DNA from 3 places in the Priestia sp. FSL W8-0524 genome. Region 2 is predicted to be linked to each of the others. Evidence: riboswitches for the same ligand, from Rfam matches in the RefSeq annotation. Region 2 holds a riboswitch; each other region holds the start of a gene.
What was found. Region 2 has a riboswitch for cobalamin ahead of NST66_RS23700 (ribonucleoside-diphosphate reductase subunit alpha). Riboswitches for the same ligand answer to the same signal wherever they lie in the genome.
Positions count from the first base shown of each region.

Region 1: it holds a riboswitch for cobalamin, as region 2 does, so the genes downstream of both, nikA (nickel ABC transporter substrate-binding protein) here and NST66_RS23700 (ribonucleoside-diphosphate reductase subunit alpha) in region 2, are expected to answer to the same signal.
Region 3: it holds a riboswitch for cobalamin, as region 2 does, so the genes downstream of both, NST66_RS14065 (cobyric acid synthase) here and NST66_RS23700 (ribonucleoside-diphosphate reductase subunit alpha) in region 2, are expected to answer to the same signal.

Region 1 covers NZ_JBBOUG010000001.1:212,810-223,815, forward strand. The annotation lists gene ftsZ (cell division protein FtsZ) at 38-1,042, shown strand; cobalamin riboswitch at 1,045-1,235, shown strand; gene nikA (nickel ABC transporter substrate-binding protein) at 1,380-2,921, shown strand; gene NST66_RS01100 (GNAT family N-acetyltransferase) at 2,991-3,518, shown strand; gene NST66_RS01105 (YfmQ family protein) at 4,093-4,536, opposite strand; gene NST66_RS01110 (lmo0937 family membrane protein) at 4,724-4,861, shown strand; gene NST66_RS01115 (TatD family hydrolase) at 4,894-5,664, opposite strand; gene rarD (EamA family transporter RarD) at 5,727-6,647, opposite strand; gene NST66_RS01125 (SET domain-containing protein) at 6,983-7,378, shown strand; gene NST66_RS01130 (AI-2E family transporter) at 7,414-8,556, opposite strand; gene NST66_RS01135 (hypothetical protein) at 8,684-8,953, shown strand; gene NST66_RS01140 (IseA DL-endopeptidase inhibitor family protein) at 9,294-9,824, opposite strand; gene NST66_RS01145 (zinc-binding dehydrogenase) at 10,239-11,006, shown strand, end outside.
Region 2 covers NZ_JBBOUG010000001.1:4,530,845-4,541,850, reverse strand. The annotation lists gene menC (o-succinylbenzoate synthase) at 1-758, shown strand, start outside; cobalamin riboswitch at 1,037-1,222, shown strand; gene NST66_RS23700 (ribonucleoside-diphosphate reductase subunit alpha) at 1,356-3,599, shown strand; gene NST66_RS23695 (ribonucleotide-diphosphate reductase subunit beta) at 3,616-4,659, shown strand; gene NST66_RS23690 (hypothetical protein) at 4,689-4,892, opposite strand; gene NST66_RS23685 (DUF1540 domain-containing protein) at 4,959-5,117, opposite strand; gene NST66_RS23680 (DUF2325 domain-containing protein) at 5,325-5,606, shown strand; gene NST66_RS23675 (hypothetical protein) at 5,661-6,416, shown strand; gene NST66_RS23670 (flavodoxin) at 6,432-6,890, shown strand; gene NST66_RS23665 (cytochrome d ubiquinol oxidase subunit II) at 6,920-7,957, opposite strand; gene NST66_RS23660 (cytochrome ubiquinol oxidase subunit I) at 7,973-9,307, opposite strand; gene NST66_RS23655 (type B 50S ribosomal protein L31) at 9,460-9,705, shown strand; gene NST66_RS23650 (metal ABC transporter solute-binding protein, Zn/Mn family) at 9,735-10,694, opposite strand; gene NST66_RS23645 (GTP-binding protein) at 10,778-11,006, opposite strand, start outside.
Region 3 covers NZ_JBBOUG010000001.1:2,752,371-2,763,376, reverse strand. The annotation lists gene NST66_RS14075 (APC family permease) at 1-1,223, shown strand, start outside; gene NST66_RS14070 (YdcF family protein) at 1,282-1,845, opposite strand; cobalamin riboswitch at 1,993-2,172, shown strand; gene NST66_RS14065 (cobyric acid synthase) at 2,265-3,791, shown strand; gene NST66_RS14060 (iron chelate uptake ABC transporter family permease subunit) at 3,997-5,055, shown strand; gene NST66_RS14055 (ABC transporter ATP-binding protein) at 5,052-6,335, shown strand; gene NST66_RS14050 (hypothetical protein) at 6,353-7,171, opposite strand; gene NST66_RS14045 (Hsp20/alpha crystallin family protein) at 7,216-7,641, opposite strand; gene NST66_RS14040 (Hsp20/alpha crystallin family protein) at 7,731-8,234, opposite strand; gene NST66_RS14035 (spore germination protein) at 8,286-8,528, opposite strand; gene NST66_RS14030 (spore germination protein) at 8,636-8,878, opposite strand; gene NST66_RS14025 (STAS domain-containing protein) at 9,022-9,801, opposite strand; gene NST66_RS14020 (TcaA 3rd/4th domain-containing protein) at 9,984-11,006, opposite strand, start outside.

The sequences.
Region 1 (11,006 bases), 4.3 Mb from region 2:
AGAGAAAGTAATTTTGATCATTGAGGAGGAACTTAGAATGTTTGGATTTGATGCAGATGTATCGCCATTAGTGCGAATTAAAGTAATTGGAGTCGGCGGTGGAGGAAATAACACCGTTAACCGTATGATTGAACATGGTGTACAAGGGGTAGAATTTATCGCCGTTAATACGGATGCTCAGGCGCTTAATTTATCTAAAGCAGATGTGAAAATGCAGATTGGTGCGGCATTAACGCGAGGATTAGGTGCAGGAGCTAATCCAGAAGTAGGAAGAGAAGCTGCAGAAGAAAGCAGAGAGCAAATTCAAGAAGTACTGCAAGGCGCAGATATGGTATTCGTAACAGCTGGCATGGGGGGAGGCACTGGTACTGGAGCAGCTCCGGTTATTGCCCAAATTGCCCGTGAACTAAATGCTTTAACAATTGGAGTAGTTACTCGCCCTTTCAAGTTTGAAGGAAATAAACGTACCAAGCAAGCAGTAGGCGGTATTACTGCGATGAATGAATCGGTAGATACCCTTATTGTCATTCCAAACGACCGCTTGCTTGAAATCGTTGATAAAAAGACACCTATGCTTGAAGCATTCCGTGAAGCAGATAATGTTCTTCGCCAAGGTATTCAAGGTATTTCAGATTTAATCGCTGTTCCGGGGCTGATTAACCTTGACTTTGCTGATGTAAAAACAATTATGTCTAATCAAGGATTTGCGCTTATGGGTATCGGACGAGCTTCGGGATCAGATCGAGCAATTGAAGCAGCGAAAAAAGCGATTTCTAGTCCGCTGCTAGATGCATCGATTGATGGAGCAAGAGGCGTGCTGCTGAACATTACGAGCGGCAGCAGCCTGAGTCTTTACGAAGTACAGGAAGCAGCAGATATTGTCACGTCCGCTTCTGATCAGGACTTAAATATGATTTTTGGATCTGTGATTAATGAAGATTTAAAGGACGAAATGATGGTAACCGTCATTGCCACTGGATTTGATGATGAAGATATTTCACCATCAGCTTCCACTTCTAGAGTTTCAAGAGCACGCTACTAAATTAAATAACCAGCTTTTATGGTGGCAATTGTTTTTCAATTGCCTTAAAAGGGAATCCGGTGAAAATCCGGAGCGGTCCCGCCACTGTAACAAGGAGCCTTATGTCAAAAAGCCACTGTCTATTTAGAGACGGGAAGGCGGTATAAGGCAATGACTTGAAGCCAGGAGACCTGCCATAAATCGCAGCACGCAATAACCTACGAGGATAGGGAGGTGTTTTGGCAGAATCAAAAATACGATAAACAAGGGATACGTTTATCTGAATTTGTTGTGAAGGCAAGCACTTCTTTTTAGAAGTGCTTTTTTTTGTGTATTAAAATAGAAGGTGGAAAAATGAATGATAAATAATAAAAAACTTGTATCTATGATATTTCTCGTGTTACTTTGCCTCACTGCTTGCGCTCCTAATGAAGAGAGTGTAAGTATAAAAGAAAGAAAGAAAACGGATAAAAGTGTGACGTTTTTATTTAATTTTACATCTGCAACGCTTGATCCTCATACGGACGATAATTATACAGCAGTTCGTGGGGGAGTAGGGGAGACGCTTGTTAAAATCAACGACGATTTAAAAATAAAGCCTTGGCTTGCTGAAAAGTGGGAAACGAAAGATAACGGCCTTACATGGACATTTATGATAAGAAAGAACATCATGTTTCAAAACGGAAAAGCGCTGGATGCAAATGCCGTTAAGTCTTCTCTTCAAAGAACGATAGACCAAAGTTATGCGATGAAAAACGCTTTAAATATTAAAGAAATGAAAGCGAACAGTCATGCGCTGACAATTACATTAAAAGAAACAATGCCTAAATTTCCTTCTGAATTAGTGCATCCAAATACAGCTATTATAGATGTTGATGCTTCTAATATAGCTAAGAAGCCCATTGGTACGGGTCCATTTCGCGTCTTGTCTTTTGATCAAGGAAATCAAGTAAAATTAGAAAGATATGAAAATTATTGGGGTGGAAAAGTGAAATTGAAAAGTGCGATCTTTGGATTTAACGAAGATGCTAATGCGCGAGTTGCTGCTCTTCAATCTGGAACAGCCGATATTATTTATCGCCCGCCTTTAGAAAGCTTGGGCACTTTACAAACAGATCCGTCTTTTAAAGTAAGTGGAGTACCTAGTGTGCGCACCCATTTATTGCTTTACAATCAAACTAATGACGCATTAAAAGACGAAAATGTAAGAAAAGCTATCGATACCTTATTGAACCGAAAAGAAATTGTTAGCAGCATCATGAACAATCAAGCGGCAGCGGCTCGAGGTCCGTTTTTACCCCAATTTCCTTTTGCTGATAGTACTGCTAATGAGCAAAGAGGTATGACATCTGCTAAAAAATATTTAGAGAAAGCAGGCTATCAAATCAAAAATGACAAAGCAATTAAAAATGGAAAGCCACTATCGCTCTCTCTTGTCACATACAGTTCTTTGCCAGAACTGCCTTTAATTGCTCAGCTTATACAGTCTAATGCCAAAGAGTTAGGAATTACTATTAAGATTCACCTAGTTGAAGATAGCGATGAATATGTAATGGCAAAAGATGATTGGGATTTAGCATTGTACAGCCTTATCACAGCACCTAGAGGAGATGCCAGCTATTATTTAAGTACGAACTATTTGCCCGGCGGTGGTTTAAATGCCAGCCGGATTAATGATGATACGCTAACAAAAATGATAGAACAGTTAAATTCAACAGTAGATGACGCAAAACGAGATCAGTTAGCCAAACAAGCAACCGCTTTGATTAATAGAAAAATGCTGACGTCATCAATTGTACATCCAAACATTGTTGTTGCTTATAATCAAAAAGTGAAAAACTGGACAACAAATCCAAGCGAGTATTATATGCTGACTCAGCATTTAGACGTAACGCCGTAGTTAACAGTGCAGCATAAGCAGAGAAAAGAAAAAGTATACAATGATCGTTAAAAGGATGTGACAGTAAACGTGCAAGAAGTACAAATGTATCAAATTAAAGAAGTAAAAGAAAAGGATGCTGAAGTGATTCAGTTTGTCATGAATATGCGGAATGAGCTATTTCCTATGCTGGAAAAAAATCAGCTTCCTGTGGATTTGCTTCATTTTAATGAACATTACGTTCAAGCGAAAGACGCTGCTTTTTTTGCAGCTGTTACGGAAAATCAACAAGTAATTGGAACCATTGGTTTATACGCTTACGATGGACGGTTTCATGCATTAAAAGAGCGATATGAACATAGAACTGCAGCTGAGATTGTAAAATGCTATGTCGATCCAGCGTACCGGCGTCTAGGCATTGGACAGCAGCTGTTAAAAGCAGTTGAACAATTTGCCCAAAGTCATTTTTATGACACGCTGTATCTGCATACTCATCCTTTCTTACCTGGCGCTATTCCTTTTTGGGCTTCACAAGGCTTTATCAAAAGGCTAGCTGAACAGGACGAACCATGGAATACGCTGCACATGGACAGAAAAATACAACGAGTCGTAACGTAACGAGATCATACAGTAATTACCATGGAATCTGTATATGGGCTCATGCTATAATGAACGTAACTTACATTTATAGCCTGTAGGGCAAGTCCTTACAGAAAAGAACCACGTTTCGAATTGGCTGAAACGTGGTTTTTTTCTATAAAAAACAAGTAACAAAATATTTTTAAAAATATATATGAAATCGCTTTCAAAATAATGAAATATATTATATAATTACTAGTGTTGTGTTGTACTTTGTTAGTGTTAAATCAATATCCTACATGTGTGAGCCGATTGCCTTATGGTAGTCGGCTTCCTTTTTTTATAGTAGAAGTCAAAAGGGAAACAGCGTTCGTTAAAATGGCTGTAATTGTCATGATAATAGTTGTCCCAAAGGCCCACTTGAAAAGAAAGAAAAGTAGCAATCATTCCAAACCCTAACAAAGAAAGCATTATCCATCACCTCTTAAAAATTTAGAAAATTCTATTAATTTATGTTATAGCATTAGAATTAATGTTAAAGTTTAGTATTTTTAAATAAGGTAACTTCAAACTAAAACTAAAAACTAAAAAAGCCGCCTTGTAGGCGACTGGTTTAAGCTAGGTCAGCTGTTATGGACTGCTTTTGAAGGTGATCAGACAGCAGGCTGTAGGCGATAATCTTCTTTTTGTATTGTTTCACGACGTCGACATGATCATGATAGCTGTATACGCATAGTCGAACATCGTTTTTCCCTTTTTTCGTATCGATAACAAGTGGAGTTTCACTGTCTTCTAGGTGTTTATAATAGTCCTTATTTCCTTCATGGACATAATATTGTTTTAAAAATGTTGCTTTATTAAAATAATCAATCACTTGCATTTTGTCTTTGCCTTCTAAATGTTTCCCATCAACTGTGACAGTAGCGTTTTGATCATCAAGTGTTGGGTGTAACTGAAATTTAGTCATAAGCCATTTGACCACTGGAGTTGGAAGACACGTTATTAATATTTTGAGTGCACTTACAAGAATGATGGAAAGTAATACAATCCATGTCATAGTTAATCATCTCCGCTTAAATTAAATAAGATTACATACTTATTTTACCACAGAGAACATGATTGCTTTTTGTACATTATGTGAACCTTCTTTAGTGAAAAGATGTATATGAAATGCGTTTATTTATGCACATTTAGGGAAATATAAAATTATAACAAATACTACATATAAAAAAGGAGAAAAAATTATGTTGTGGACGATTATTGGACTTTTATTTATTTTTTGGTTATTAGGATTAGTTTTTCATATTGGCGGCGGCATCATTCACATTCTTCTTGTCATTGCAGTGATTGTGCTGATCGTAAAACTTGTGAAACGAATTTAGATATAAAAAGCCTTTCCTTAGGGAAAGGCTTTTTATGTGGAGAGATTATAAAAATGAGCTGTATTTCGATATAAAAAATCATATGTCTCCGTTACAGAAACCCTTTTGAGACGTGCTATTTCCTGAACGGACTGATGCATCATTGATGGAACCGTTGTCTGGTTTTGAAAAGGTCCTTCAAATGGCCACGGACCATCTGTTTCGACCATCAAGTAGTCAAGAGGGTAATCTGTGGCAAGCGCTTGGATTTTAGGTTTATATACAATATCAGGTGTAACGGAAATATAGTAGCCGTTGTTTTTCATTCGTTCAACGGTTTTTTTAGCTCCTTTGAACCAGTGGAAGTGAGCTTTAGGCACAGAATGTTTTTCTAGTAAGTCGCACACGATCTCAGCATCTTCATATACAGCGTGAAGAATTAACGGTTTCCCCCATTTTTTTGAATGAATAATAAAAGCTTCAAGCAGCTCCAAATAGGGCTCTAGAGAAAGAGTATAGGTCTGACTTAAGTAATAAGGTAGGCCAACCTCCCCAACAGCGATCATTTCTTCATTGTTTTGATCAATCCAAGCAAACAGCTCCGCTAATTCATTTGAAGAAGGCAGCATTTGTTCAGGGTGAAATCCGTAGGCAGGTTTCACGCAGGAATATAACTTGCTGATTTTTTGATTAAGTTGGCAAGAGTGTAATGTAGAAGATACAGAAATAAGCGCTTGTAACGAAGGATCCTGCTCAACTATGTCTTTCCAGCTTTTCTGTTCATATTGATCTAGATGAATATGCGAGTCAATAATGCGTTTCATAAATAATGCTCCTCTCAGCCTATTTTGTTTAAAAATAATACGTAAGAGAGTGTATGATGCTGTTAAGCCTCCACTTCATTTCTTATTTGTTTTCTGTTCCCCCATTTAGTAATAGATGAGAACGTATAAACAATAAGAGCTAACCAAATAAAACTAAAAGCAATAACATGAGCTTTTGTTAGCGATTCATGGTATAGAATGACTCCTGCTAGCAAAGACAAGGTTGGTGAAATATATTGAAGAATACCAAGCATTGATAATGATACTTTTTTAGCACTTTTTGTGAATAATAGGAGTGGTAAAGCTGTAACTACTCCACTGCCCATTAATAAAAGACTTGTTGAAAAAGAATCAAAAAACTGCAAGTGTGATTGAAACGTAAGGTAGCCTATGTATGCTAATGCAATAGGGGAGATGACCATCGTTTCAAGAGTTAATCCAATCGTTGAATCAGCTTTAATCTTTTTCTTTGCCAAACCATATAATCCGAAGGTAACAGCTAAGCTAAGCGAAATCCAAGGAACCACACCATAATGAAGACTAAGCGTTAAGACGCCGATTCCTGCTAGTATAAATGCAAAAATTTGAGCCCCGCTTAATCTCTCTTTTAAGAAAATAACACCTAATAAAACACTTGTTAGGGGATTAATATATTGTCCAAGGCTCGCTTCTACTATTTTTCCATTAATGACAGCCCACATAAAAATGCCCCAATTTGCACTAATAAGTACAGACGCAGTAAAAAGGGACCAGAATAAGGATGGTTTTTTCACTATTTCTTTTATAAACGTAATGTATGTACGCCATTTCTTTGTCATTAATAAAAGAATAAGCATAAAAATAAAAGACCAAAAAACGCGCTGAGCTAAAATCTCACCTGGTGCTACGTGGTGAACCAGCTTCCAATAAATTGGCGTGAGCCCCCACATAAGATAAGAAAGGACCGCATATATCACACCATCTCTGTCGTGATTTAAGTTCATGTGAAACCTTCTTTCTAACATAAGATAAAATCAGTAATAAAAGTCATAGATTAACATAAAAAAGCAGCATAAACGATTATATCACAGAGAAAAACGATTCTTCACATGTTGAATGGCTCAAAAAAGCGCTATGCGCCAGGTCATTGCTTTTCTATGTCTAAAATAAAATCAAATTGCGTGTTTCTAACAAGGTAAGTGCTTACACAAGTGCGTATGATAAGCGTTCCTTCAGCTTATATTCAAGTGGTTATGAAAAACAGTTGATTTCCCCATTATAAACTGTCAAGCTTAGGGAAGAAGAAAATCTTAGAGGAAAGAATATATAGGTGACGAATATGATCGAAATAAAAATGTCTACGATAAGCGACGGAGAATTTAACAGAGGTGTATTTGCTAAGCAAGATATTAAAAAAGGAACGCTTATTCACGAAGCTCCTGTTATCGCTTATCCTAATAAAGAGCATGATTTTATTGAGAAAACAACACTAGCGGATTATGCTTTTGAATATGGAGTGAATCATACGGCTATTCTTTTGGGATACGGTATGCTGTTTAATCACTCGTATACACCCAATGCTACGTATGAAATTAATTTTGACAATCATACCTTTGATTTTTATGCATATACGGATATCCAAGCAGGAGAAGAAATTCTCATCAACTATAATGGAGATGAAGATGATCAAGAGCTCCTTTGGTTTGATCGTGAAGATGAAGAAGAACAAAAGTAAAAAGGTAAGCCCATCGAAAATCGATGGGCTTTTTATTATGCTTTTTTATCTGGATACATAGTAGAGTTCAAACGGATGAATTGGTAAATATGCGTAATAATAACTTTTAAAACGGCATATCCAGGAACGGCTAAAATAATACCGATGATTCCGAATAAGTTTCCGGCGGTTAGAATGACAAAAATGACCGTAATCGGGTGAATATCCAGGCTTCTTCCCATAATTTGCGGAGAGATTACTTTGCCTTCAAGCAATTGAACAACTGCCCAGACAATGGCCAGTTTTACAAGCATGAAAGGAGACGTAATAAACGCAATAATAATGGCTGGAATAATGGCGATAATAGGACCAAGGTAAGGGACAACATTGGTTACCATGGCGATAATCGCTAGAAGTAATGCATAATCTAACCCAATAATCAGATAGCCAATGAAAAGCAGTACACCTATACAAATCGCAACAAAAATTTGCCCGCGAATATATGCGCTTAATGCGTGGTTCATGTCGGCTAAAATGAATTTAGCTTCAGAACGAGAGCGGTTTGGAAGCAGTTTTACAATGTAATTAGGTAAGTTTTTCCCATCTTTTAATAAGTAGAAAAGAATAAAGGGTAAAACGGCAACCGATAATATAATTTCTGTAATGGTGCCGACAAAGTTCACAATACCGCTTGAAAATCCAGAAACATATTTACTCAAGTGTTTTGATGCATCTTTTGAAATCTTATCTAGGTCCGTGTTAGCCGACTGAAGGCCTTGTTCGACATATCGGTTATTCGAAAGGTTCGTCACCGCATGCTGAACGTCATGCGTCAGCTCTGGGATATTATCAATAAGACGGTCAACTTGATTTTTTAGAGGCGGAATAACCGATGAAATAATAATGGCTAATGCGCCGATAATCACTATGTATAAAACAAGAATGGAAATAATTCGTTTTACACCTTTTCGTTCTAAAAAGTCAACAAGCGGATTAAATAAATAAAAGCAAATTCCTGCTAAGATAATCGGCAGTGCGATTGTTTTAATAAAAATAGAGATAGGAATTAAAATAAATCCGATTTTTGATAACGAAAAAATAGTCATGCTGAGAATAAAAATAATAATTGTATATACAACAAATTTATTATTTAAGATTTTTTCTCGGAAAAAAGTTCCTTTCTGAGGTCTAGGTTCCAAGCTGTTCAACTCCTTTAAAAAGTAAATGTATAGTTATCATACCCTGATTTAGACTAATTTAAGAGGGTTTTTTACAAAGAAGTGTGCATACTAGTAGAAAATCTTCTAGAAAGAAGGGGTGAAATCATTGAAAGAAGACAAACAGCCCTCGTATCGTGATTTCTCTACAGTAGAAAAAAGCCACGAGTATATAACCGCTGAAGAATTTCCAGACGGTCCCTTCGGCTCTCCGGTTAATCAAAAACTGGGGAAATCTACTTCATGGGAAGAAGGGCAGCGAACGTATAGCGCATTTAATTATGAAAACAAAAACCTTCATGAAAAAGCTCAAAGGTTATTCCCAGGGGCGCACCCTGTACATGATAACCCAAAGGAACATGAACAAAATCCAAGCTAATGTTTTTATTTTTAATAGGAAATGAAGAGCGCTTCTTTCTTGCTTGCATTGATATATGTATAGAATAATGTCTGCCAACTGCGATATCAAAAAGTCTTTGATATGTTTAGTATATGTCGATTTATCTTTTTGTTAAATCATGTTGACAACAAGCGGTTTAGCCTGTAATATAAAACGTAACTTATCAATGTTTCTACAGGATTCGACAAAATTTGATTTACTTAAACTTGTGATCTCAACTTCTATTTACAGCTATTAGAGCGCTGTAAGTAGAAGTTTTATTTATGTTATCGATCAAAAAGAAAAAAGCAGGTCTGCTCAAGCAGGCCTGCTTTTTTTATTATTGAACAGCGTCAAATTTATTTACTTTCCACTGAGAATTAGATTTATAGAATGTGACAGTTCGTTTTACACTGCCGCCATCTACAGTTGGAACTGTGAATTCATAAGAGCGAACTGTTGCTGTTTGACACACAAGCTTTGTTTTTGCTTTTGACCACTCTAACATGCTGAATCCGTCGCCGATTGGATGTGCAAGTTTGCCGTTATATGTGATATAGCCGTAATTTGTTAATCCTTTTTCTACTGCACTATTTGTAAATGTCTCAGATAAGTAGCTTGATAGCTCAGCTTTTGTATCAAATTCAGGGCAAAGGTACACGTACTCAGTTCCTTTATATTCAAATGTACGTTCTGTACATGGTTTGTTTTTATAACCGTGCAGAGCACTCCAGAAATGATTGCTGGCACTAGCTGCAATTTTGACAGCATTTGCATCCGTTAGTGTTGAAGATGTTGTTTGTGCTGTAACTCCAGTGCTTAGTGTAAAGAAAATAGCGATTGATGATAAAACTAGTCCAATTTTTTTCATTTCTAACTCACTCCTAATTAATTAACCTTATTTATGTAACAATTATGTGTTTTATATTTCTTTTGTTACATTTATATTACAATAAATCTGTAATAAAAGAAAGTGTTTTGTCTTTTTTTCTTAAATTTTTTTAGATTTTTACTAGTTTCTGAAGTAGATATAGTAAATAAATTGCGGATAAATGTTGATTTATCAGGATTTTTAAACCGATTTTTCTATTTTATATTCGTTTTGTTACAAATAATCTTTTTTGTAACAAAAATGTAATAAAAGAAGCTGAATACTTTTAGGATACAGAAAAATAAAGATAAAACGGTGAAAAAGCGATTTTAAAAGTTTATTTTCCTTTTTTTGGGCATATTTCTTTTTCGGTTTTGAGCTTTTTAGTAGAGTAGATTAAGAGGAGGCGAAATCATGAAAGTCATTATACATAGTGAGAAAAGCGGTATAGCAGGCATGAATTACAGAGATCTTCAGGAGATGCCCCCTGAAAGAGGAGAAGTAAAAGTAAGGTTAAAAACAGCAGGTTTAAACCGGAGAGATTTATTTGTTATGAATAATCGAGGCAAAGGAGATAAGCCGTTTATTCCCGGTTCAGACGGTGCAGGTATTATAGAAGAAGTGGGAGAAGGCGTAAAAGGTTTAAAAATTGGAATAGAAGTGATCATTAATCCAAGTCTGGAGTGGGATCGTATAGAGGACATTCCGTTTACGCCTAAAATTTTAGGTGGTCCATCGAATGGAACGTTTGCAGAGTATGTAATCATAAAAGCGGATAATGTTGTGCAAAAGCCGCCTTATCTATCTTGGAAACAAGCGGGAGTTCTTTCATTATCAGCTTTAACTGCGTATAGAGCTCTCTTTACAAAAGGGCAGTTAAAAAAAGGAGAACATCTACTTATTCCTGGTATAGGGAGCGGAGTCGCGACTTATGGCTTGTTATTCGCAAAAGCTATCGGAGCTGACGTAACGGTTACTTCTAGAAGTGATGAAAAAAGAAAGCAAGCCCTAGAGTACGGAGCTGATTATGCATTAGACAGTGGAAGTAACCTAAAAGAAGAAATCAACGATAGAAAAGTAGATATCATACTTGATAGTGTGGGGGCAGCTTTATTTCCGACGTATTTTGAAATACTAAAGCCAAATGGAAGAATTGTTAATTTTGGTGCGAGTTCTGGAAAT
Region 2 (11,006 bases):
AAAATAAGCCCTTAGCTGAAGTAATTGGCGGAATAAGGCCTGCTGTAGAAGCTGGAGTGGTAGTTGGCTTAAATGATATTTCCATCATGAAAGAACAAATAAAGACTTATATGAAAGATGGTTATAAGCGCTTTAAAGTGAAAATTAAGCCAGGCGCTGACTATGAGCTACTGAAACAAATTCGAGATGAATTTCCAAGCATTCCTCTTATGGCTGATGCCAATTCAGCCTATACGTTAAGCGATAGTGATTCATTGAAAAAACTAGATGAATTGAATTTAATGATGATCGAACAGCCGTTAAGTTCGGATGATATCCTTGATCATCGATTATTACAAAAGCAAATGAAGACGCCGATTTGCTTAGATGAAAGTATTGTGAGCTATGAAGATGCACGTCATGCAATCGAACAAAAAAGCTGCAAGATTATCAATGTGAAAATCGGTCGAGTTGGCGGAATGTCTGTAGCAAAAAAAATTCATGATTTATGCGCCCTACACGGTGTAAGGCTTTGGGTTGGCGGAATGTTAGAAGCCGGGATTTCACGAGCTCATAACATCGCCCTTGCCACACTGCCTTCTTTCACGATACCAGGTGACATTTCTGCGTCGTCTCGCTATTGGGAAAAAGATATTATTAAGCCCGAAGTAGAGGTAGAAGCCGGAGTAATAAAGGTGAAGGAAAAACCGGGGATCGGATACGATATTGATAAAAAGTTTATCAAAACAATCACAGCATTTGAAAAAGAATACAAATAATTAAAAACCGTTTTTTATGAAAAACGGTTTTTTTATTGATGTTGGCAATGTTTAGTAGAAAAATAGGACAAATTTTTTAAAAAGAGCACATTGTTCCATCAAGCGTGTCAAAACATGTTATGATGGAGTAGTTTGATGAAAAAAGTCGAAGGATTTTATCGTAAAAAACAAAATTATTTTTGAAAATAGGTTGATAGTTTTCTAAGTTGTCCTATATAATGTGTTTATAACATAACACAATATGTTGTTTGTTAAACAATAATAAAATACTATATTTTGTGTTTTCCAGTGAAAAAGGTGTCTGATAAAAAGACTTAAAAGGGAATTTGGTGAAAATCCAAAGCTGTCCCCGCAACTGTGAATGCTGATGAAATAAGGAGATCCACTGTGAGTAAACATCATGGGAAGGCCTTAAAGTAAAAAGAAGCATAAGTCAGGAGACCTGCCTTTTTTATGTCGTTTTATCTTCTTCGGGAGGTGAGAGGGTAGAGCGAGGATTGAGAAAAGACTTAGTGTCTTCTTCTATCTTCGTTCTATTCGCTCACCGAGGTACGGTGAGCGATTTTTTATTTTGAAGTGAAGAGAGGAGCCATATTTATGGTGAATACATTAAAGCCTACAATTCTACATGAATTAACTGCATATATTGAACGTTTAAAAAAAGAATTTACGCAGCTTGATTTTTCTTTGTATGAGGAAAAGGTTATTCAAACTGTTACAGTAAAGGAAAATATGACGGACGAAAAGGTTGCAAACGTACTAATTTTGGCAGCTCTAGAGCGTATTTCAATGGAAGAACCAGATTGGACGTACGTGGCGGCAGACGTCTACTTAAACGAACTATATCGAAAAGCAGCGGACAACCGAGGTTATGATAAAAAAGAGAAGTACGGTTCGTTTTATCAGCTTATTCAAGAACTAACAAAAATCGGCATTTATAATAAACAGCTATTAAAAACATATACAGAAGAAGAAATTAATGAAATTGCTTCAGTCATTATTCCTGAACGCGATCGTTTATTTACATACATTGGATTGCTGACATTAGCAGATCGCTATTTAGCGACATCACATGATAAGCGTGTATACGAATTACCGCAAGAACGTTTTCTTATCATTGCTATGACGCTGATGTCTCAAGAAAAGAAAGAAAATCGAACAGCATTAGTAAAAGAAGCGTACTGGGCGCTTTCTAGTCTATATATGACGGTTGCCACACCAACACTCTCAAACGCAGGAAAGAGCTACGGACAGCTATCTAGCTGCTTTATTGATACGATTGATGACAGCTTACGCGGTATTTATGATAGCAATACAGATTTGGCCACGCTTAGTAAAAATGGAGGCGGAATTGGTGTCTACCTCGGTCATATTAGAAGCCGAGGAAGTGATATAAAAGGTTTTAAAGGCGTATCATCAGGAACAATTCCATGGATGAAACAGCTAAATAATACGGCTGTAAGTGTCGATCAGCTAGGTCAACGACAAGGAGCTATTGCCGTATATTTAGACGTTTGGCATAAAGACATTTTTTCATTCTTAGACGCGCGTTTGAACAATGGTGATGAACGCCAGCGCACGCATGATTTATTCACTGGCGTATGTTTGCCAGATTTGTTTATGGAAAAAGTAGAAGCACGTGAAGACTGGCACTTATTCGATCCTCACGAAGTTCGTACGCTGATGGGCTACTCGTTAGAAGATTTTTATGATGAAGAAGAAGGCAGCGGTTCGTTCCGCACTCGTTACGCTGAGTGTGTAAACAATGAACAGCTTTCAAGAGAAACAGTGCCTGCTATTGAGATCTTCAAGCGCATTATGCTTTCGCAGCTTGAAACCGGAACTCCTTATATGTTCTATCGTGATACGGTTAACCGAGCTAATCAAAACCGACACGCGGGCATGATTTACTGCAGTAACTTATGTACAGAAATCACGCAAAACCAAAGTACAACGGTCGTAACAGAGGAAATTACGGAAGACGGAAAAATTATTATTACAAAGAATCCGGGCGATTTTGTTGTATGTAATCTTTCTTCTATTAACTTAGCGAGAGCCGTAACTGAAGATGTACTTGAACGTTTAATTCCAATTCAAGTACGCATGCTTGATAATGTTATTGAGTTAAATGATTTGCCGGTACTTCAAGCAAAGCTAACGAATCAAAAGTACCGCGCAGTAGGGCTTGGCACATTTGGCTGGAACCATTTGCTTGCCTTAAAGAAAATAGCATGGGAGACAGATGAAGCGGTAGCATATTGCGATGAATTGTATGAACAAATTTCTTACTTAACCGTGCAGGCAAGCATGAACTTAGCTAAAGAAAAAGGCGCATATCCATTATTTAAAGGCTCAGATTTTGAGTCAGGCGCTTATTTTGAAACACGTGAATACACGAGCGAAGCGTGGAGTGAACTGCGTAGCGAAGTTCAAAGCAATGGGATAAGAAATGGATACTTAATGGCTGTAGCACCTAATTCATCAACATCTATTATCGCGGGTTCTACGGCAAGTATTGATCCGATTTTCCGTAAGTTTTATTCAGAGGAAAAGAAAAACTATAAAATCCCAGTGACGGCACCAGATTTATCGCCAGCAACAAACTGGTATTATAAGTCCGTTTATTTAATTGATCAGCACTGGAGCATTAAGCAAAACGCCAAGCGCCAGCGTCATATTGATCAATCTATTTCATTCAATTTATATGTACAAAATGATATCCGAGCAAAAGAGCTGCTGGATCTTCATATGACGGCATGGAAAGAAAAATTAAAAACGACCTATTACGTACGTTCAACATCAAGTGAAGTCATTGAAGAATGTGAAAGCTGTCATAGTTAAAAGGAGTGAATAATTGATGACAAGCATGTTAAAACGAGAATTAATGAACGAAACAGCTCCGAACCGTTCGACAGGAATCATCAACGGCAAGAGCTCCAATATTCTAAACTGGGATGACGTCCGATTTTCATGGGCGTTCCCTAAATACAAGCGTATGCTAGCTAATTTCTGGACGCCGTTTGAAATTAATATGGGTCAAGATATTAAACAGTTCCCTCAGTTAACCGCTGACGAACAAGAGAGCTTTCTAAAAATTATTGGCCTGCTGGCGCTACTGGACAGTATTCAATCAGATTATGCTAGCAAAGTAGCTGACTATGTAACCGATTCTTCGATTAACGCTCTAATGATTATTTTAGCGCAGCAAGAAGTGGTTCATAATCATTCGTATTCATATGTTTTATCAAGTCTTGTACCAAAAGGAAAACAAGATGAAGTATTTGAATACTGGCGTACAGACGAAAAGCTTCGCGCACGAAATGACTTTATTACAAACGGATATAAAGCATTTAGCGAAGAAGCAACGGTTGAAAACTTTTTGAAGTCTATGGTATATGATGTTATTTTAGAAGGACTTTTCTTCTATAGCGGATTTGCGTTCTTCTATAATCTTGCGAGAAATCAAAAGATGGTGGCGACATCTACGATGATTAATTATATCAATCGTGATGAACAGCTTCACGTTGGGTTATTTGAAAAGATTTTCAAGGAAGTACTAAATGAAAATCCAGCTTATCGTACGGAGGAGCTAGAAACGTTTGTAGTTGAAACGTTCCAAGAGGCAGCTCGTCTTGAAATTGAATGGGCGGAATCTGTTATTGGAGAAAAATTCGACGGCATTACGATGAAAGAACTGCAGCAGTACATTGAATATATGGCGAATAAACGCTGTAATCAGTTAGGCTTCGGTCGAGCTGCTTTCCCAGAAGCACCGATTGAAAATCCTCTTCGTTGGATTATTGCTTATCAAGAGGTAGATTTAGGGAAAACCGATTTCTTTGAACAGAAATCACGACAATATACAAAAGCATCAGATGCAAATGGATTTGATGATCTATAAACACAAAAGCTGACTAATTTCCTTATTGATTAGTCAGCTTTTTTTAAGTGAATAAGTCCAAGTTCTAACGCACGTGTGGTAATTAAGTCATCAATTTCTTCTGGAATGTTTTCAAGTGTTCCCCATTTGTATGTCCATAAATGAGTAAATGATTGTACATAGATTGGAAAGGTTTGTTCATTTGCTTTTATGGCTTCTTCTTTAAAAAAATGAATCAGTTGTTCAGTCTTCATACTAGTCTCCTTTTTTATAATCTTGAAGAGAGAAAAAAGACAACCCAGAGGCTGTCCTTTTGCGGGTTACGCTTCAGTTGGCTTGAACGTTTTACAGTCTGTTTCATAGCTGCTTGCTGCATGTTTTCCGCTATGACTTACTACGTAAATTTCTTCTGCACTGCAGTGATTTCCATTTTTCCAAAAGTGACAGTTGTTTACTTCACAAAGAATGTTTTGTTCCAACGTTAACCCTCCTTTGTATGTGATAGCTATAGTATGGTCAAAATTCAACTAACTTATAAGAAAGGTGGTAGACTTTCATTTTAATTGAGAATTTTTATCAATTAAACATTGACAAAGAGAATCATTCTCAATTAAACTGTATATATAGTAAAGAATACAGGTTGTTGTCAAATCATTAAATGAATAATTAATTGGGAGGGAACAAACATGTCATCAGTCATGGTTGTAGGAGGAGACAGGTTAAAGCATATTACAGATCGTCTAGCGGGAGAAGGGTTTAATGAAGTAATTCATTTAGATGGCCGTAAAAGCAATATGGTGAAGCGAGAAATTCCCGAACATATTGGGTTTGTATTAGTTATTACGGATTTTATTAATCACAATATGGCAAAAGTCATTAAAGAGAAAGCAAAAAAACAGCAAAAACCAATTTATTTCGTCAAACATTCATGGAGTGCTATTCGTAAAGTGATTGAGCAAATTTCATGATTTAATTTTTGATCATTATTGAGAATGAATTTCAATTAGGGCGGTGAGACATAGATGGAACCGATGAAAGTGCATATAAAGACACTCTCCAATAACCACATCGAACAATTTATTCGATGTCCGTACAAATTTTATCAGCAGCAGCTTCTTTTGAAAAAGACATCTATAGATTGGAAACAGCATGTTCAAGTAACCGTCCATCAAATCATTAAAACATACTATAGCAAGCCAGTTGAGTATCGCTCAAACCTCTATGTTTTACAGCTTATTGAAAAATATTGGCGTCTAAAGCCAAATATGTTTTCATCACCCATTCACTATTACGATGTGTTAGCTAAAGTAAGTGATTATTTACTGAGGTTTTTAGGCGAGAAAACACATGTGGAGCTACCACTTTTTGTGTTTGAGAAATACAGCGTTTATGTAGAAGAAATTCAAAGCAACCTTTCTCTGACCATTGATTTTGCTGCATGGACAGAGAAGTCTTATACGGTAACAAAATTCATTCTAGATGACCATGAAGAAGTGAAGAACGCAATGAAAGACTTTATTATCGTTTTTTCGAAACAAGCTTTTAAAAAGGTTCCTGAACAAATTCGTTTTTATTCATTATTAACCGGAGAAACAACAACTTATTATATTGCAACAGGCGATTATGAAAAAGCCATACTTCAACTACATATTGTCAAAAGTGTGTTAATGGAACCAAAACATTTTCAAAAGAACTATGCATCCAGTGAGTGTGAAAACTGTCCTCTTAAGCAAGAATGTGATGAAGAAGGGGATGTGCGGCCCACACTACTGGTGTAAAGGAGAGTCATTTAAATGAAGGAAATCTTACTAGCTTATGCGAGTATGTCAGGCAACACAGAAGCAATAGCCGATTTGATTGAAGAAGAATTAGTCAAGCATGGATTGCATGTGAAACGAACAGAAGTATATGACATTGATGCTTCGGACCTTGTATTGGCAGAATCTATTATCTTTGGAGCTTATACGTGGGGAGATGGAGAGCTGCCAGATGATTTTTTAGATCTTTATGATGAAATGGATGATATAGATCTCAGTCAAAAGCAGATGGCTGTATTTGGTTCAGGTGATTCATCATATGATGTTTTTTGCGGAGCAGTTGATTTAATTGAAGAAAAAATAAAGGGACGCAACGGAAATATAGCTGTTCCTGGTTTGAAAATCGAGCTTTCTCCCTTTGGAGAAGATGTAGAAAAATGTAAGGTATTTGCTAAAGACTTTGCTGAAGTAGTGGCAAAATCTGCTGCTTCATAAGAAAACCCGGTCAAGTGCTGACCGGGTTTTTAATATGGCTTCTTTTTGCTGTATTCTTTATTATCTTTCATAAATAGACGCCAGAAATAAAAGAATCCAGGAAATAAAATCGCAAAGCCAACAATATACACAATAAATAACGAATGGAACGCATCGGGATGTGTAAATCCATTCTCAATCGTTACGTTTGGATACACGACATACGGTAAATGACTTCGTCCGTATACGTAACTTGCTAAGAAATATTGAAGGACGATTGATACCACGGCTAAACGAGGCATTCCTTTTCCTTTTTGAGAAGGCAGCAGCAGAGCAATACCAGCTACTACAAATAGACCTACAGACCCGTAAAGAAGAGGCTTAAACTGCATCATTTTATCATATAACCAGCTGGCTTCTGATTGCATTGTAATCATAATAAAGATAGCCATTAGCAGTGAAAGAGGTCCTGTAATGAGCGCATCGCGCCGATAGACCGCATAAGCTTCCATTTCGTCAGATGACTTCGAGTAATCTGCTAATAAAAGAGACGACAGAAACAGGGAAGAGGTAATGGCAAAACCAATAAATGAATAGACGTGCGGACTTGAAAACACTCTTGCTAAATTTAATCGCTGCGTTCCGTCAATTACATCAATAAATCCACCTTGACTTACGGGCAGTACGGCGATTAAAAAAGCAGGAATTAATACGCCAGATATACCAGATACATAAACCAACGCTCTCCGATATTTGAAGCTGCCAGCATAGTGTGAAAACACTAAAAATCCGCTTCGAATAGATAAGAGAAGTAAAATGATACTCCCCGGTACTAGTAGCACTGTTCCAAGCGTAAATGTAGCTCGCGGAAAAAAGCTAAACAGCGCAACAACAATCGCAACGATAAATACATTGGTTACTTCCCAAGTAGGCGATAGATATCTGTTTGCTACATCTGTAGCATTTGTTTTCGTACGGTTAATATAGACCATCGACCAAAAACCAGCTCCAAAGTCCATCGTTCCCATTACAGCATAGATAAAAATGAAGCCCCATATTACAGTAATTGCTAGTAATGAATCACCCATATTCTCACATCCTTTTTAATCTGCTTGCGCAGCAAGCTCTTTAGAAAGCGGATTTCGTCTAAAATAAAACACCAGTACAAGGGCGACTGCGGCCACGAGTACGATATAAACAAGCAAAAACAAGAAAAATAAAATATGCAAATTAGCAGAAGTAGTAACGGCTTCTGATGTACGCATGATGCGGTAAATGACCCAGGGTTGTCTGCCTGTACATGCGAAAATCCATCCGAATTCAATGCCCATGATCGCGAGAGGGCCCGTTGCGACAAATGCCCACATGAAAACTTTAGGGAAGCTTTTCTTCTTTAAAAACTTGTACCAAACAACGCCCACTAGCGCCACTAAAATTAAAATCGATCCGATAATGACCATACCGTTAAACAAGGTATGCACAAAAAGCGGCGGCCAATAATCTCTAGGGAAGTCATTGAGTCCAGTAATCACTGTATTAAAGCTATTACCCGACAAGAAGCTGAGCATCCATGGAAACTCAATGCCATACTTGACTCGCTGTTCTTTTTCATCTGTAAATCCGCCTAAAGCTAATGGCGCATGATCTTGCGTTTCAAATAGACCTTCAGCTGCTGCAAGTTTTTCGGGTTGATATTCGTATACTTTTTGCATCGATTCATGTCCATTCAAAGCTGTTACAAAAGAAAAAATCCCGCCGATTACTAATCCCATCATCAATGCTTTATGATGAAATTTATATTCTCTTGGATTATGTTTTCGCGCACGAAGCATTTTAAAGGCAGCGACTGAAGCAATGACAAAGCCTCCGGTTGTATAAGCAGAAACGGCTACGTGACCGGACGTTACAAAGAAACTCGGATTAAAGAAAGCTGCCCAAGGATCTACGCTTACAATTTCGCCATTTAAAATTCGAAAGCCAGCAGGTGTTCCTTCAAATGCGTGCACGTTTGTAATTAAAACGGCAGAGGCAAGAGCACCTATTGCTACTAAAATGAGACTGATAATCCTCATTTTTCGAGAAATACGGTCCGCTGCGTATACGTAAATAGAGAGAAAAAGAGCCTCAATAAAGAAAGCATAAATTTCAATTTGAAAAGGAAGAGCCATCACTTTTCCTACGATTTCCATAAAACCCGGCCAAAGCAACGCTAATTGCACACCAGCAATCGTTCCCGTAGGAATAGCGACTCCAAGCAGGACAGCAGCTCCTTTTGTCCAGCGCTGTGCCATAAGTTCATAATCTTTATCTTTTGTTTTGTAGTAAAGAATTTCAGCCAATAAAATCATGAGAGGAATGCCGACGCCAAGAGTGGCAAAAATGATATGTACTCCCATGTTCAGACCAAACATTGAACGTGCAGTAACTAAATGATCCATTCATTTTTCAACCTTTCCAGTAAAGTATTGATAAACCTTATTGTCCACTTTTTACCACGCTTTATGCATCAGAATTGGTAAAACATATAACTTGAAAATAGTAATCATTACGATTATAATAAGTATATATTGTTTTAAAGGAGAGATATTTAATGAAAACAAATATTCATCCAGACTATCGTAAAGTTGTGTTTATGGATACAAATAGCGGAACATCATTTTTATCAGGATCTACAAAACAATCAAATGAGACCGTCCAATGGGAAGATGGCAACACATATCCGCTTTTAAAAGTTGAAATTAGTTCGGATACACATCCATTTTATACAGGAAAACAAAAATTTGCTGATAAAGGCGGCCGTGTGGAACGCTTTAAGCAAAAATATAAATTACAATAAAAAAACTAGCCGAGAGGCTAGTTTTTTTATTAATATAATGCTTTTTTCAACGTATCAATGTTGTGTTGCATAATGGAGAAATAATCTTCTTTATTTTTAACATCGTTTTTCGTTAATGACTCTAAGTTATGAAGTGTTAAAGCTTGAGCTCCCACTTCATTTTTTACAAGTGTAGACACTTTAGGCTTTAAATTTTGGTCAAAGATAAAGTATTTGATATGGTCTTTTTTTGCTTGTTTTACGATGTTTTCTAATTGTTTTTGAGACGGCTCATTTGTAGGAGATAAACCCGCTACGCTAATTTGCTTTAATCCGTATCGTTTTTCCCAGTAGCCGTAGGCTGCATGTGATACTAAAATTTCTTTATGAGGTGCGTCGCCAATCGTTGTTTTTAACTCTTGGTTCACATCTTCAAGCTGAGTCTTTAAGGATTGGAAGTTCTTTTCAAATTCTGCTTTTTTATCTGGTTTTAATTCAACAAGTTCATTTTTAATATTTTCTGCTAATTGAATAGCTAAAATAGGATCAAGCCAAACGTGAGGGTCTGTATCTCCGTGGTGATGCTCTTCTTCATGTGCATGTTCGTCCTCGTGGGCATGCTCATCTTCAGAACTCTTTGCTAGTTCAATTCCTTTTGCAGCTTCTACTAAAGCGACATCTTCATTCTTTAGCGTAGACTGTGCTTTATCTGCAAAGCCTTCAAGCCCAATTCCTGAGTAAACGAATGCGTCCGCGTTTGCGATTTTGACCATTGTTTTTGTGGTAGGTTCAAATGAGTGAGCATCTACACCGGTTGGTAAAATGCTTTTAGCTTCTACATATTTTCCACCGATTTTTTCAGTGAAATCCTGTAAAGGGTAAATTGTTGTGTAAACTTCTAATTTTTTATTTTTATTATCAGATGCGTTATTTGCACTGCTTGAACTGCACCCTGCAAGGGCTGTTCCAATTCCTAATGCCAGCACCATTAAAAGTGGTTTGAATTTCATTATGTTGCTCCTTCCGTTCGTATCGTAACCATTTATGACCTATGTTATTATATCGTAATTATTACGATTTGAAAACTAAAAATTTACGCACTTACTGTAAACTTAGGAAGGGGGTCTTTGAAAGTAGCCCAATCTTGATTCATTTCCTCATTTGTCAGCAAACAGTGGTCTAAAGTTTCAATTATTTCAGCTTTGTTCATATCAATACCAATCAATACAAGCTCGTTAATACGGTCTCCAAATTGTTCATCCCATTTTGCTCGTAATTCAGGTTCTTCCTTTAAGGTTTGTTCCCTTTCCTCTGCTGTGTAC
Region 3 (11,006 bases), 1.8 Mb from region 2:
TTGCGTTTTGGCTTCCTGGTCTAACTAAACATGGTTCTGAATCGCCTACTACAATCGGCTGGTTATTTCAGTTCGCGTTATTAACGCTATTTTTTATCATTAACTACGTAAGTGTAAAAGCATTTGCTAAGTCAAATGTTATTATATCTGTGTTCAAATATGCGGTTCCTCTTACAATTATCGTCGTGTTAGCTTATCACTTTAAATCAGCTAACTTTACAACTGGCGATTTTACTCCGTTTGGTTTTAATGGTATTCAAGCAGCCATTTCAACAGGTGGCGTTATGTTTGCTTACCTAGGACTTCACCCTATTGTTTCTGTAGCCAGTGAAGTTAAAAACCCGCAGCGTAATATTCCAATCGCGCTCATTATCTGTATTGTACTTTCAGCGATTATTTACACAGCACTGCAAGTATTGTTCATTGGTAACATTCCGGCTGATATGCTATCAGGAGGATGGGGAACAATTCAAGAGCAATTCTCTTTACCATTTAAAGATATTGCACTTATTTTAGGCCTTGGCTGGTTAGTAACGCTTGTTATTTTTGATGCTATTTTATCACCAGGCGGTAACGGGAACATCTTCATGAATACAACTTCTCGTTTAGTTTATGCTTGGTCTCGTAATGGAACACTATTTAAACGTTTCTCAAAAGTAGATAAGAAAACAGGAATTCCACGTGCGTCACTATGGCTATCGTTTGGAATGTCCGTATTCTGGACACTGCCATTTCCTTCTTGGGAAGCGCTAGTAAACGTATGTTCAGTAGCACTTATTCTGTCTTATGCGATTGCGCCAATTTCAGCTGCTGCATTCAGAGTAAATGCAAAAGACCTTAAAAAGCCTTTCAAATTAAAAGGCATGAGCGTTATTGCTCCTGTGTCATTTATCTTCTGTTCATACATCGTATATTGGTCAGGATGGACGACAATTTCTTGGCTTCTAGGATCACAGCTTCTAATGGTTGTTATCTACGTAGCATTTAAGAAATACGTACCAACTGACGTTGTAAAATTTGCACAGCAGCTTAAATCTGCTTGGTGGCTAGTTGCTTATTATATTATTATGCTTGTTATCTCTTACCTAGGCTCATTTGGTGGAGGACAAGGTGTGCTAAGCAACCCGCTTGACTTAATTTTAATTGCTCTTGTTTCAATCGGTATTTTCTACTGGGCGAAATACACGGGTTTACCAAAAGCAGTTATCGATACGGATGATTAATAAAAAACACGGCATGAATTCATGCCGTGTTTTTCGTTTGTATAGGGGTGTACTCTATTTATTTATCAAACAGCCACGTTTTTAAGATAGCAGCATACTCACGAAAGTAGGCTTGAAGTTTAATTGAATTTGGTGTCTTTGCACCTAAAGGATAAACGTCAAAACCTTGACGCTTGGCAATAATAGAGGCGCGAAATAAATGAAAATCACTGCTAACAAGCACGACTTTTTTGTGTTGAATATCAACTTTCTTTTTAGTGAAAGTGAAATTCTCAAAAGTAGAAGTTGACTGATCCTCTTTTATCATTCGATTCTTTTTAATTCCTTCTTTTCGTAGAAAACGATAGGCTGCTTCTGCTTCAGAAATTTCTTCATCGGATCCTTTTCCACCCGTTACGATAACTTTTGTTTGTTTATGAGTCTTTAAATAAGATAAAGCCGTTTTTGCTCGTTCTTTTAAACTAGGAGACATTTGATCTCCGTCTACTTTGGAACCTAAAATGAGCACATAATCTGCTTTTTGCGGAACAGGCTGATGAGCGGTTTGATACATACAAAAAGACATGATTGCTATGTAAAGAACAAGCAAACTAATAAAGATATAAATGATTTTTTTCTTCAACTACGAGCACCTTCCTAGCTATTTCATAAGATGTTTGGAAAATAATTGTTATTATAGCATACGAGACTCAAATAAGTATAAACACAGTAATATATAATAATAGAAGAAAATCGTTATTGTGAATGGTTATAAAATTCGTTACAATAAAGAATAAATGATTTTAAAAGTGCCTCTAAGGAGGATAATAGGGAAATCGGTGTAAATCCGGTGCAGCCCCCGCTACTGTAAATGTGGATGAACCTGCAAAGACCCACTAGTCAAACTAGGAAGGATGCAGAAGTAAAATGAAGCATAAGCCAGGAGACCTGCTTTTAAAAACCCCTTATTTTTCGGTGGGAGAAATAAGTCAAGACAATGTGTTAATGAGCGCATGACCAAACCTTGACTTTTACAGTTAAGGTTTTTTTATGTGATAGGGAGTGGAAAAAGTGAAAAAAGGAAAACCTCTTATGATTCAAGGAACGCACTCAGACGCTGGAAAAAGCATGATTGCTACAGCGTTTTGCCGTATTTTTAAAGAAGACGGCTATCAAACTGCACCGTTTAAATCGCAAAATATGGCGCTTAATTCATACATTACAATGGATGGAAAAGAAATTGGAAGAGCGCAAGGAATTCAAGCTGAAGCGGCTGGAGTAGAAGCAACAACCAATATGAATCCTATTTTAATTAAACCAACTCGTGATCATGAATCTCAAATTGTCGTTCATGGAAAACCGCTTCGTAATATGTTTGCTTTTCAGTATCGGCAAGAATTTTTTAATGAAGGTTTGAACGTTATCACGGAGTCTTATAAAGAGCTTGCCAATCATTATGATCGAATTGTGATTGAAGGTGCTGGAAGTCCTGCTGAAGTGAATTTGAACGATCGGGAACTGGTAAATATGCGCGTAGCAAAGATAGCCCAAGCCCCTGTTGTGTTAGTAGGAGACATTGATAAAGGAGGGGTTTTTGCGAGTCTGGTGGGTACTCTTCAATTGCTTCCAGATGAACATAAACCTAGAGTAATTGGAGTGTTAATCAATAAATTCCGAGGGGACTTAGAGCTTTTAAAACCGGGGTTGAAGTGGTTTGAAGAATACACGGGAGTTCCGGTACTAGGAGTGATTCCTTATATGCACGACGTGGAAATTGACGCTGAAGATTCGCTATCACTCAGAAATTACTCAACGCTTGTAAATCCGTTAAAAGAAATCGATATTGCGGTTATCTCGTATCCTCGCATCTCAAATTTTACAGACATTGATCCTCTAAGCTTAGAAGAAGACTGTCATGTGAGACTTGTAACCAAGCCATCACAACTAGGTACGCCTGATTTAATTGTTTTACCAGGAAGCAAAAATACGATTGAAGATGCGCAGTTTTTACAAGAAAGCGGCCTGGCTCTAGCCATTAATCAAGTCTTGAACGCAACAAACGCTCACGTTATTGGCATCTGCGGGGGATATCAAATGTTAGGCGAGACAATTACGGACCCCGATGCAGTAGAGTCCCGGATTGAATCTATTAAAGGGCTGGGTTTGCTTCCAGTGGAAACCGTTATGACAACCAGCAAAAAAACAGAAAGAGTTTCTGGATATGTTCAGTTAGAGAGTGAGAAGGTTTCGATTGAAGGCTATGAAATTCATATGGGAAAGACGGTTTCTAAAAGCATGACGGAAGCCTTTGCGGTGGTAGATGATCAAAAAGAAGGAACGGTTAAAGACAACATCATTGGCACGTATGTTCATGATGTGTTTCATAACGATGCTTTGCGCAGAGCTTTGCTTAATCAAATTCGTAAACTTAAAAAATTGCCGCCTATTACGGATACATTCAACAGTCGCCTGCAAAAAGAGGAGTCTTTTTCAAAAGCAGCAGCATATGTGAGAGAAGCTGTAGATATGGAAAAGCTGTATCATTTAATAGACAACTATAAAAGCCCGGAGCAAACACAAAAAGTGTAGCTTGTAGAGGTTTTCGCTTGTTTTTTCACCGAGAACTTTAGTACGCTATTCTACGTTGCCTAGTTCAACAGTCTAGCACTCGTAACAAATAAAAGATGATTGTTTCCAATACTATGTAGGATGGAAACATGGTTTATGGACAGGAAAATGAATGGTTAATGTAATGTAAAACATCACGCCTCGTTTCCTAGAGGAGCTGAAAGTATTGATTTTTAAACGTATTTTTTTAAACAAAGCATCTATTTTATACATAGTCAGTTTATTTATTGTATGTACTTCGGTGATTATGGGAGTATTTATTGGTACAGTTTCGTTAACCGTAGGAGATACAATCAAAATTATTATTGGCCACCTTACCGGACTATCCTTATATCACGGTCCGGAAAACATGGATTTAATCATTTGGCAAATTCGTTTTCCAAGAGTACTGGTGGCATTTTTAGTAGGAGCTTCGCTTTCAATAGCAGGAGCTGCCTTTCAAGGGCTATTAAGAAACTCTCTTGCGGATCCTTACACGATCGGAGTTTCCTCAGGTGCAACCCTTGGCTCTGTCATGGCAATTTATTTTCACTGGAGTATTTTTGGCTTGTCTATCTTCACGCTGCCTGTAGTCGGCATCGTATCTGGTTTTATTACTCTTCTTTTAGTTTTTGGTATTACGAAACTCGCAAGCGGCAATTTGGCCAATGAAACCATCATCTTAGCGGGGATTATTTTATCATCCTTTATGAGCGCGCTTATTTCATTAATTGTAGCTCTTTCTCCTGAAGAAGATGTAAGGCAGGTTTTATATTGGCTAATGGGAAGCGTATCAATGAGAGGATGGTCGCATATTCAAATTTTGGGGCCGTTCTTTTTAGTCGGTACGATTATGCTGCTGTTACATGTGAAGGAGCTGAACGGCTTAGCATTTGGCGATCAATCCGCTCAGTTTATGGGGATAGACGTAAAGAAGAAAAAAAGAATGATTTTAATAGGTGCATCCGTATTAACCGGGGCTGCGGTATCAGTATCTGGGGCAATTGGATTTGTTGGCTTAGTTATTCCCCACGTAGTGCGTCTCGTAGCGGGAGCTAATCATAAGCATGTACTGCCGCTTTCTATTTTAATCGGAGGAAGTTATTTGGTTTTAGCCGATTTAATAGCAAGAACGATATTAGAACCTCGTGAACTGCCGATTGGAGTCGTAACCGCCTTAATTGGTTCGCCAATTTTTACGCTGCTGCTTGTAAAAGAACGTATGCGGAAAAGAGGAATATCATGATTGAACTATATAATGTGACGGGAGGATACGATAAACAGAAACCGACCGTTCGTGACATCACGTTCACCGTAGACAAAGGTTCTTTTGTTGCTTTACTAGGACCAAATGGAAGCGGAAAAACAACGCTTATTCGCTTAATTATGAATGTATTAACCACTCAATCAGGAGAAGTGAAGGTAGAAGGGAAGTCAGTGAAGGCTTATTCACCAAAACAACTGGCGCAAAAAGTTGCAGTCATGACGCAAGAAAATCAAATTGGATTAGAATTTACGGTTCAAGAAATTGTTTCACTTGGACGTTATCCTTATCAGGCAAAAGGTTTGTTTAGCACTGTATCAGCACAGGATGAAGAAGTGGTAGAAAGCGTGATGAAATTAACAAACGTCTGGCACTATCGAAATCATACCTTTCAATCGCTGAGCGGTGGAGAAAAACAGCGGGTGTTACTTGCTAAAGCACTGGCGCAAGAACCTGACTACTTACTTCTTGATGAACCAACGAATCACTTAGATGTAAAACATACGATGGAACTGCTTCAGCTGTTAAAAACGTTACAGCAGGAAATGAGCTTGACGGTTCTGGCCATTTTGCATGATCTCAACATTGCCTCGCTGTTTGCAGATAATGCCGTATTATTGAAAGATGGAAGAGTAGAAGAAACGGGGATGGATGCCATTTTTCAGGATGCAGCTACGTTAAAAAGAGTATATGGCGTTGATTTGCATGTATTTCACCATCCCGCTGTGAACAAGCGGCAAATTGCTTTTGTGCCGCCGTATCAATATCCAGAGACGGACTTCCATGAGTTGTATCAGTTGCAAAAGGAACCGGGCAAGCTATGTTTATCCTTTGCTCGTCCTTTGAGAACTCTTTCACTGGGTTCCAATGAAACAGGTCTAGACTGGTGTCAAGAAATTGTTCAACAGCAAAGCAGTTCTAACACGGCGTGGAAATCTGCGTCTTTATCTAGTCATGAAGTTCGCTTAAAAGACGATAAAGGTTACTCGTGGCTGACTGTACTGACACATGGACAAAAAGAGAATGAAATGAATATTGTTCTACTAACAAATACACCGCTTTCGGACGCGAACCTACTTCATGCTGCGATGAAGGTAATTGAATACCGGGCTTTCTTAGGAAAAACAGGCCGTATTGTTGTAGCATCATCTCATCATAAAGAAGAAAATCAAGAAGAAATTTCAGCGTTCTTAATGGAACGCCTACAGAAAGAATTACAACTATTTATGGAAACAAAAATGACCGACAATTGCTTTAAATAAGCAGTAGCGGTCATTTTTTATTCTTCGGAGTGATCAGGCTTTTCTGTTTCACCTCCTGAACTCATCGTTGTCTCAGTTGTATGTTCATCAATCTTTTTTTCTTTTAGCTTAACAGAGAATAAGTCTTTGACTTCTTCATCCACTTGATCAGAGTCAGCGCTGTAAGTTGTACCAATGTTTAAGTGGCCGGTCAAATCTTTAATTCCTAGCTGGCCAAAATTATTACTAAGGTCAATTTTGTCTAACAATACTTTTTCCACCATAATTTTTTCAACAACAATGGACTGCTTTGGCTGAGTTACTTCATCAATCTTTTTGTCAAGAGTTTTCACCATCTCATATAAAGCTGTATTGGACGATTCTTCCTTTAACGCAGAGAGCTGATTTTGAATGTCTTCGAAATTAGGAGCTGACTGCATAGCCGAAAGTAAATGAGCTGTTTGCTCGTGCAGTTGAGACAATGATTGAATAAGATGAGCTGATTCATGTAATTGCTGATGAAGCTCTTCTATTTTAGGAATCGCGTCGGTTAAACGCGTCACTTGATCAATAATTCCCTGCAGGTTCAGCGCTGAATCTGACGAATGAACAGATTTTGTGAATTCAACTTCATCAGATGTCTTAGGCTCCGTTTGGCTCGGCAACTTCTTTGGCTGCTGAGGGGGTTTCTTTAGATTAGACTGTTTTTTAGTTTTCATCTTTTCGGGTAATTCTTTCCGCTTTTGATTAGAGCTTTGGTCTATGGGACTTACTTTTTTTTTGGTTGGAAGGGAAGACGGATTTATTTTGCGGACTGTTTCAATTTTAGGCGATTGTTTAAACCACTTAGAAAACATGAAATTCCCTGCCTTTCATGCTACGTATAGTTCTGCACAATAAATTACAAATCAAATTTCACGTGCAATAGACCATCTTTAAATGATGCGTGACACGGCGCTTCCCCTACAGCAGGTGGAAGGATGATTGATCGTTGAAACGTTCCTTCACGTCTTTCTTTGTGAAGAACATTTGCATCCTTCATCGTTAAAAGAGATGAACCGGATATGTGTAAAGTATTTTCATGCATGGTCAATTCGACGTCTGTTCGTTTAGCACCGGGTATTTCAATCACAACTAACAGTTGATTTGCCCATTCGTATACATCAATTAAAGGATAATCTCGATACTCATTTACAATTTGAGGAGAAGCATCTGCTTCCGTATCATTCTTTTCTTCAGGATCATCGTCAAAAATCTTTTCCCAAAATTTTGTATGGTTTTCTTCTTGTAACGTTTCTGCCCACTTTTTAAACTTTCCATGATTCATATTTGTCACCTTCTTTAAAAAAATAAAACAAGGCCTTTTGCCGCTTCCTATTTTATATGTATGCATGAAAACAGAAAAAAACGTCCACTTTAATCTAAATCGTGGACGTCTATTTGAGACATAGGAATATTAACATGTTTAGGCATCCGGATTTCCAACACCCCGGAACGATATACGGCGCGTGTACCTTTTTTGCGAACCGAACAAGGAAGCTGAATTTCTTCTTTGAAGGATTCTTCTCCATCTATTCCTTCAATCGTACACACGTATGGAGTATGATAGACTTTAATGCTTGATACAATATCGCGGTTAGGAATTTTTAACTGAACAATGCATTCGTCTAATGTATTAATGACGTTTGAATCAAATCTTCTTAGCTGTTGTCCATGACCTTCATTTCCCACATCCTGCTGTTCTTTCATCATGTCTTGGGCCTGCTTAAAGAATTCATTTCCTTGCATAAAATCCGGAAAAGAATGGGACATCGTAGAAGAAATCATTTGCTGAATATATTTATTCATGTCTTTAGATGCCATTCCTTTTGGGATATTTTCCATCATTCCTTTAAACGGAGACTTTCCAAATGGAAACATATTTACACACCTCCTTGTAATGTGCCAAGTAAAACGACAAAATCGTTAAATCTAAATTTGATTTCCAATTGGAGCTGAAGGGTTTGCAATTTGATCTTGATCGCTTACGTCAGGATCTAACACGCCCGTATTCATTTGAGAGCAAGTAGGAGAGAAGTTACCTAAAGAGAAATTTGCGCCGTTAAACTTTGAGTTCGCCGTGTGACTGTTTTGAATGGTGGAACCGAAATCAATATTTGCGTTTTGTGTGACACCGTTTGTTACGATATTAAAAACGTTAATTTGAAGAGGCATAAAGAGACTCCTTACTGTTTTTATTCATTCTACTCCAACGGCCTATTGCGTTCAGAGAGAATGTATTCACCGTTTGTCGTCATGCTGTTGACAAGCATTGCCCTATATCACTGCTGATAACCATTGACATGATCAACGTTTGCAATATCTGTTTGGTCATTTGTATCAGGATCGATATAAATGTTTCGCATTTTCGAGGAAGCAGGTGAGACATCGCCATAAGAAGAGTTCGTACCAGTGGATTTTGAATGAGCCGTGTGACTGTTATGGAGTGCTTCGCCAATGTTGACAGAACCGTTGCTTGAGATACTGTTGATCTTTAAATTATAAATGTTAATAACACTTGGCATAGGCTCTCACCCTTTTCTATGGTTGATTAATGTATCCTATGATGATAAGTGCCTAAACGTTCACAATTCCTCATAACTAAAATCGCCTTTTCCGATTGAAGGAAAAAGCGATTGAGAGAGGATTACTTAATGATATGATGGGCTTATGAAATGGGTGCAATACGACAATTCTTTTTTTCTAAAATGTAAGAGATGCTTTGTTGGACAGTGGAAAATGTTCGCCAATTAAACTGAGAATCTACAAGCGACAGAGCCATTTTTGAAGAAAGACCAACAATAAGGCAAGTGGTACCAATCAAACGCAAAGCATCGTGGAGCGTGTTAATATAATAACCGTGTTCTTCATCTAATGAATGAAGGGAAGATAAATCAATAAGCAAATAGCGCGCCTGTTCTTTTACAACTGCCTCCAATACCGTTTCAGTTAGCTTCTTTCCACGTTCTATATCCATCTTACCGGTAATGGGCACAGCTAAAACCTCGTCCCATATCTTTAATAAAGGAGTGGACAAATCCTCAATTAACCGTTCTTTTTCAAGCTCTGCTTCGGCTTGATCTGTAAAGTCTAATAGCATAAGCAAGTAGCCATAACGCTCGCCGTCTTTTGTATCAATGGGGTGAATCACAGCTTCTGCTACGTATTGACTGCCAATCGTTATACGCGTTCTGTAGGTTGTATGAAGAGAGGTGAGTAAATTTTCCGCTTCTTCAGAATTGGAATGAAAGAAGTCCATATGCTTTCCAATTAACTCTTCGATATGAGATAACTGGTAGATTGGGAGTACTGGCTGAAGTGTTTCAATTGCTCTTGCATTCATCCACTGCACACGATAGTCTTGATCTGCAATGATCATGGTTTCTTGAATATTTTCTAAAATCAAATGTCCATTAAGCTTTTGTGGAAGTCGTCCAATTCCATTCATTCTCCATCTCTCCTTATGCGTGTAGTAAGTTTATGTACATCTACTTTATATTTTACAGTGAAAAGAATGAAGAAGGCTATAAAAAATTTATTAACGTATGTAGGGATCATGGTATGTAAAAAAACGTAGGAGTAAGCACTCGCTTCAATCAAAAAACTCCCCTGGGTAAAGGGGAGTTCACTTTATTCATATGATTTAATAAAATCAACGTTATATTTTTCAACGCTTGATAAGTAGGAGTCTCTAAATGATGAATCAGGCGTATACCATGACTTTTCATAAAAATAGGCTTGAAGATCTTTCGATTTAAATACATACCCATGCCGCGCATAGATTTCATTTCGAGCTAGCCTTCGTTCACTCGAGCTCAAACTGCTAATATCACTATAGCTTAATTTGTAAGAGTCCGAACCAGGAAGAATATAAGAGCTTGAAGTAGCATAAGAGCGCGGCCCAGGCACGATTACTTCTCGTTCTTTTATGACGGTTTTTTCCTTTTCAACGGGCGGCGCTTGTATATTTAATATAATACTTTCTTCACTTTGAATGGTGTAAGGACTGCTTTTGAACGTGGTGCCGTCTTTTTGCACTTCTGCATGAACAGTGACGCTTCCATCCGTGGCAACAGGCCCTATTTGTGATGAACTATTCACCTGCAGTCCCGTGCTTTTTCCGTTTACAAATAAAATAGCGTCATCTCTATTCGATGAGATTGTAACGTAAGCTCCTTTAAATACAACAGATATATTTTCTTCTTTTTGACGGTGAAAGTTTACAGTGGTTTGGTCTGTAAGCTTTCCGTAAGAGCTTTCATAAGAAGCCGTAAGCGGGTAATTTCCAATCATAAAAGGCCCTATTTTTTGCGTTTGATTTTTGGATATCGATTGTTTTGTATCATTGACTGTAACCGTTGCATCCTCTGGCGTGGTGAGGGAGATATAATATGATGACGGCACAACCACGTACTGTTTTTTGAAGAGTAGTGAATGTTTCTGTTCTTTTATTGTAAAGTAGATACTCGATTTATTTTTTAAATCATTTTCAACGTCTCGTAAAATAGAACCATCGGAAGTTGCATCCAACAGAGCTTGAATAGATGTGTCATTAATAACTATAGTAGACTGCGAAGAGTCTAATAACTCTCTTAACACAGCTGTATCTTTCGATTCCAATGCCTCAATAAAGCGGTCAGCCGTTTTTTCTTC